2 regions of the Nitrosomonas sp. TNE100 genome follow, and region 1 is predicted to be linked to the other one. Evidence: predicted binding sites of a transcription regulator. Region 1 holds the regulator's gene; the other holds the start of a gene.
What was found. The regulator sigma-54, encoded in region 1, starts transcription at its own class of promoters, with help from an activator protein. The targets are predictions, from matches to a motif close to TGGCACNNTTCCTGCT.
Positions count from the first base shown of each region.

Region 1 (3,329 bases):
ACCAACTTGCTCAAATACACGTTTCTTGCTGGTCACATCCAGATCAATAATAATGTTGGATTCCGGCAATAATTGAGTAATGAGATTCATGGAGATTCAAACCACTTTAGGAAATTAGGCGGTGTTTTCTTCTTATTGAAAACGGGACTGTTTTTTTATATCACTCACTATATATGTGCCCAACTTGCTGATGTTCCGTAGGTCATCTTTTCCGCTGCGCGGGCAACATGGCTATAGTTGGCTGTTGATTAGGTACGGTCCCATTTTTCGAGATTTTTCTGGCATTGCTGCTGCAGTTCTTTACAAATATATGAGGAGAAGTGGACGGGTTTATTCGGGCTGTTCAAATTCCTGATCTTTCAGCCCACCCTGATCGTTGCGCTGTCTAATATTTTTTTCCTTATGCTTAAGGATCTGGCGAGCCAGCTTATCTGCCAGACTATCAATTGAAGCATACATATCGGTGCTATCGGCCTCGACAAAAATCTCTCTACCTGGTAAGTGAACCGTGGCTTCAGCCTTTTGTTTGAGTTTATCCACGGAAAGGGTCACATTGATAGCCATGATATTGTCAAAGTGGCGTGTGCTCCTCTCGATTTTGGACGTAACGTAGTCACGCATGGCAGGTGTGATTGCCACGTGATTACCGGTGAGATTCAAATTCATTATTTCTCCTTATGTGAGAGAGTCGTGTTCAAGGGTATCATGGAAAACTCTGAAAGTATCTGTCTGGCTATACCGACCTGAAATCAGGTTTCGAGTACACATATGCTATTTGTGAACTGTACTTTTTCACCTTGATTTGCTTCATGGTAATCAGCTGATTTTTTCAGAATTTTCCTAGGGTATTTTACGTAAATTAGTCGGGGGAATATGCATGAACTCCCGATATTTTGCAACAGTACGGCGAGCAACAACAATACCCTGCTGCGCGAGTATTTGTGAAACTTGACTATCATTAAGTGGCTTTTTTCGATCCTCATTCTGGATCAATTGCTTAATAAGTCCACGAATAGCTATGGCTGAATGTGCTTCACCCGTTTCAGCGGGAATATGGCTTCCAAAGAAATATTTGAGCTCAAAGATACCGTGCGGTGTCCGCATATACTTCTGGGTTGTGATACGAGAAATGGTTGACTCATGTAATCCAAGAACTTCGGCAATTTCACGCATAACAAGGGGGCGCACAGCTGTTTCGCCATGCTCCAGGAATGCTTGCTGGCAATCAATAATCGCCTGACTGGCCCGGAGTATGGTAACCATGCGCTGGTCGATATTTCTGATCAGCCAGCGGGCCTCTTTCAGTTGCTCCATCAGTGGTCGGATTGCTTCATTACGATTCTGCTTCAGAATGTCGGCATATAAATGGTTAACGCGCACACGCGGAACTGAATCGGAATTAAGCTGTGCCACCCAGCCTCTAGCCGATTTGGTCACAATCACATCAGGAATGACATAACGTGCTGTTGTTGCGTTGAAATCATCGCCAGGCTTGGGATTGAGTTGAGTGATCAACTGGTAAACTGACTGTAAACAGGTTTCATCACAGCCAAGAACTTTCCTGAGCAATGGGAAATTTTTGGCAGCGACACTTTCCAGGTGCTCATTGACCAGTTTGAGTGCTTCCGTTCGTAGTGGCGTTGCATCCGGCAATGCTGAAAGCTGTATAGACAGACACTCCCGCAGATTGCGTGCTCCCACGCCGGGCGGATCCAGTTGCTGAATATAAGCAAGGGCTGACTTCAGGTCCGTGATGTCGATTTCCAGTTCAACCGGAAGTAACTTGGCAAGCTCTTCCAGATCCTGAGTAAAATAACCATTATCGTCCAGACTATCCACCAGCAGCGCGGTAATTTTCTTTTTTCGTTCGCAACGTTGCCTCAAGCTGATTTGCATGAGCAGGTGTTCACGCAAGCTGGCGGGTTTGCTAACCAGGCGAGAATAGTCCTGATCATACTCCTCATCATCTTGTCTACGTGTGTCTAAAAAAGCCCCCTGATCTGAATACAATGAGTCATCTAGCCAGTCGTTCGATATTTCAGTGTTTTCTCTAATATCATGGGATTCATTAGCTTCTGCTGTAGCAGATAAATCTGATGATACTAACGAAGAATCTTGTCCTTCAGTTTCAAGTTTTTCTTGATCGATATCTTCATCCAGCTCAAGCAAAGGGTTTTCTTGGACAATACGTGAGATTTCCTGGTTGAGTTCAAGTGCAGATAGTTGAAGCAGCTGAATTGATTGTTTCAGTTGCGGTGTCAGTGTAAGGCCGGTAGAAAGCTTGAGTTGCAGAGTCGGCTTCATATTTTTCAGAGCCTGAAATGCTCCCCCAGATAAACTTCCCGGACACGTCCGTCATTGATGATTTCAGCAGGGACTCCACTGGCAAGCACGGTTCCTTCGCTGATGATATAGGCACGGTCACAAATCCCCAGTGTTTCTCGCACATTATGATCTGTGATAAGTACACCGATTCCGCGTGATTTGAGAAAACCGATGACTCTCTGGATATCCATAACGGCAATTGGATCTACTCCAGCGAAGGGTTCGTCCAGCAGGATGAAGCGCGGCTGGGATGCCAGTGCTCGTGCAATTTCTACACGCCTGCGTTCACCACCCGATAGGCTCATGCCTAGGCTCTCACGCAGATGACCGATATGCAGGTCATGTAGCAATCCGTCCAGATGCCGCTGCATTTCATCTTTCTGAAAGTGTTGTAATTCTAGTACTGCAAGAATGTTTTCTTCGACCGAAAGCCGACGGAAAACTGATGCCTCCTGGGGAAGATAGCTTAACCCCAACCGGGCGCGCTGATGAATCGGCAGCTGGCTCAGATTGTGTTCATCCAGAAATATTTCCCCTCCGTTCAATGGAACCAGTCCAACCACCATGTAGAAACAGGTGGTTTTGCCTGCACCATTAGGGCCAAGCAGACCAACAACCTCGCCGCTGCGAACAGAGAAAGATACATCCATCACGACGGTGCGTGACTGATATTTTTTTTTCAGATTTTCAGCTCTTAATTCACTCATAAGATGACCCGGAGTGGCGATATACAGTGGTAAATATATTTTTTGATAGTTTTATTTTTCTGTTTCTGCGTCAGGTTGTTTCGCTTTTGGCTGAATCACGGCACGTACCCTGTGATCAGAATTTTTATCATTTTCCGCTTGAGGCTGGCCAAATACCTGAAAAAAGTCGCTTGCTATATCGTAGGAGATATAATCCCCTTCTACTTCATCGGTGCCGCGTTTCAGTCGCGCGCTTCCAAACAATTCTATTTTGTCGGTTTTGTTGTCATATTCTGCGCGTCGGCTCCATGCTTCAAC
Region 1 covers NZ_AP040997.1:2,247,462-2,250,790, reverse strand. The annotation lists gene ptsN (PTS IIA-like nitrogen regulatory protein PtsN) at 1-90, opposite strand, end outside; gene hpf (ribosome hibernation-promoting factor, HPF/YfiA family) at 331-666, opposite strand; gene ACZ5EJ_RS10770 (RNA polymerase factor sigma-54) at 841-2,304, opposite strand; gene lptB (LPS export ABC transporter ATP-binding protein) at 2,310-3,032, opposite strand; gene lptA (lipopolysaccharide transport periplasmic protein LptA) at 3,084-3,329, opposite strand, start outside.

Region 2 (3,329 bases), 780 kb from region 1:
TTATCTTGAAGCGAGCTTGGTGCTGGTTATCTGCTGAAGGCGCCAGAATGGCGCTTTGCAGGATGTAATCAAGTTGTTGTTGGGTTACTTTGTTTGTCTTGCTATGCATGTTTAAGTTTGCGATGAGCCAGGGAAATGGCTAATCGACTCAGTGGATTCCTATTTCCCCAGGGACGCCATGTGAATGCTAGTTTGTTTAGATAGGCATCAAAGTGATATCCCTTGGGTGCTACTCTGATTGGCCCGCGACCAAGCAGAATTTTTAGAGCCTCGGTTGCGGCTGCTCCTGCACAAAGCTGGCAGGCCATGATGGTGGACGGTCCTTTGCGGTTAACCAGATCAATTGTAGTCGGATCAACTAGATAGCTCATTTGCAGGCGTGCGGGTGCGAGCCCTATAAAAAAACGTAACCCCTTTTCTTCTTCTAAGCTATTTTTTAAGCCAAAATAATCCTCAAAGGTCATGCCTCTTGGCATGAAGTTGAGTACTGCTGTGCCCATGCCCAAAGGAGCAGCGGTTACTGCGGGGATATTTTTGGCGGCACAGGATGCAAATATATGTTGGCGAGCGTTGAAGGCAAAAAAATCCAGGCCATCAATGTAAATATCAACATCAGCCAGAAATGCCTCGGAATTGCCTTCATTTATACCATCGGGAAATCTGGAAATTTCCAGGTCGGGATTAATTTTAAGAGCTTCCCTGATCATGACATCAAGTTTGCTCAATCCTATGGTTTCAATGTTGGCACCAATTTGTCTGTTGAAGTTGGCCAGATCAAAAGTGTCAAATTCGGCCAAATGGAATTTACCTATTCCCAACCGACAGAGTGTCAATAGATGAAGTCCGCCAACCCCCCCCAGCCCGGCGATAGCGACTCTTTTTTGTTGTAATCGATTTTGTTCTTCTCTTGTCAGCCAACCGATGTTGCGGGAAAAGGCCTCGTTATAAATAAATGGCTGCTGCATATTGATAAGTTTAAATCTATTTACCTAAAGTCGAATGTTTCTGCATGATTTTAATTTGTTTTCTATGATTTAAATATTAGTCGTTATTTGATTTCTTGAAAAATCTAAAACATCTGGAAAAATGTTACTAATGTGAGATTAGCTGAAGGGGTTGAACTGTCTGTAGATTACTTGTTGATTTTTGATTTATCCAAGGAAAGGGGATGCAATGCGGGTACAAGGAACGACTGGTTGTATTTGTATCGCATGTTCCGGCCTGTGAATTGATCTGGTTTTTTATGAATTTGTGTTCTAAGTGCAACAGGACTGCGGGTGCGTTGACGCGCGGACAGATTTTTTCTTCTCCAATTAGTTGAAATCCAAACATGCGGCGCTGGGGGGTGGCATGGCGTGGATTAACTTCGCAAAAAAAGTCTGTTACCTGATAAAGATTGCGTGCATAAATATAAGCAAACTGGAAGAGCACGGCGATCATTTCCTTTGAACCATGCTGAGGATCCAGTACCAGCTTCGATAGCTCACAAACTCTCCTCCCTTTCTCTCGGAAGTAGTCTATTTCAGACTGGTAGAGTTCATCAGCAAGTAGACCTTCTTCTGAATCAATTTTTAGTGTAAGTGTTCCGGCTACAATATCGCCGATTGTTGCTAAAAATGTAAATTCATTGGGCTTGTGTGAAAAAACAGATGCACTTTCTGTATTGTAGCCGCGCAAGGCATACATCTGTTTGATCAGTGTAGTGGCTTTAATGCGTTGTTTGAGAGAGCTGACCAGGTGAATGCTGTAACCGTTGTGTTGCAGGAGGCAATCCGGTTCAGTGTGATCGGGGTAGTTACTCGGGCTGGCTGGTATTCGGTATTGTTGAGGGGGGAGGGGCTGTGTTCTGCTGTAGTTGAATGAAGGTGAGTCGGGGTGATGAATATTAAATGCGAGATTTGCTAGCTGGATATTCTTTGCCGTAACTGCCGGCGTGGATTGGTTCGCGATCTGCATAGAACATACTCCTCATAAGTCATTTCCTGAATTAAACAAATGTAATTCAAAGAATGGTTGTTTGATAAACTGGAGCAGATAAATCATTTACTACCTGCAATATGCTTTCAATAAAAGCATAATCCATGCCATTTGTAATAATGGTTGTTAATCAGATAGTTATAAATTTTTCTGTTTTTTGATGAAGAGAATTGTCGCTGTAATCTGTTATGAAGATTGTGAGCAGTCATAATCAATTGTTTTTATTGAATATTATTTGTCTCTTTAGAGAGACGGTTGGGCTGGGGTGATGGTTGTTGCAAGGCGGCTGCGCCAGAGTATTCGAAGCAGGAGCAACAAAACTCGTTCTCGTGAATGCTGTGGGCATGAAGCAATTCGGCAGTGGGGGTGCGAAGGCCTGGATTGCCGTGATCTCGTAGGCTATGCGAATTATGTGGAGCTTACCTTCCTTAATAAAAAGAACGGAAGGAGCAAGTTGCTGGTTCTGCTATATTTATTTTTCTTGAATTTGATTGTATATAGACATACATAGATGGAACAGTTTTGAGTTTGCATAAGGATAAATTTGGCTGAAATGATCAGAATTTTGTTGTTCCTCATTAGCTTGCAGGCAGTATCCGCTTTTGCGGTGGAGATTACGCCGCGTATTACTGATCGTGAAATCGTTGAATCATTGGCGGAGCTTAGGGCAGGGCAAAAAGCGCTGGAAGAAAAATAGATTTACGTTTTATAGCGATGCGGGAGAAAATGGATCAGCGTTTTGAAGCCATAGACCGGCGGCTGGATTTTATCCAGCAGCTGATGCTGGTGAGAATTGCCGACATATTTGGTCTGATTGGTTTCATTGTATGGGATCGCTATGCAACACTGCGTCCTATGGACACACGCCTTAAGCAGCTTGAACGGGAGCTGTAAAATGACCTTTGGCTGCAGTCTGACGCGCATGCTTCATACCTTGCGCGAACTGGCGAAGGAAGATAAAAAGATTGAGGTAATTTTGCGCAGTTTCTCGCTGTTATAGGCGGTTCCTAGGATGCCTCAGTTGATGATTGGCCGCCTTGACACCGTGAACCTGGCGTATGCTTTTACGATCGCTCTTGTACCTTTGCATTGAGTATGAGGGTGATTAAAGAGTATAAAAATTTTCGACACACTTGTTTGTCAGGTCAAGCCCTCGTTGTTTCTCCGCAAGAGGGTGAGCATTGATAGAATGGATAAAGTTGTCTTTGTTCCCTCTCTCGGCACATGACAGAGCGTGATTTCTGTTTTCAGTATTTGATTAGCTGAAAAAAACTTGTGCTATATTGGTTGCTTGCTTCTGTCCGCTGTACAACTTCTTTTTACCCGGATCCGGGTATTTCAAATTCTTGATT
Region 2 covers NZ_AP040997.1:536,646-539,974, forward strand. The annotation lists gene ACZ5EJ_RS02695 (hypothetical protein) at 1-109, opposite strand, end outside; gene ACZ5EJ_RS02700 (ThiF family adenylyltransferase) at 102-965, opposite strand; gene ACZ5EJ_RS02705 (N-acyl amino acid synthase FeeM domain-containing protein) at 1,093-1,956, opposite strand; gene ACZ5EJ_RS02710 (hypothetical protein) at 2,531-2,674, shown strand; gene ACZ5EJ_RS02715 (hypothetical protein) at 2,704-2,871, shown strand.
Region 2: ACZ5EJ_RS02705 (N-acyl amino acid synthase FeeM domain-containing protein) is a predicted target of sigma-54. The motif match lies at 2,072-2,087, and genes of this name have one in related genera.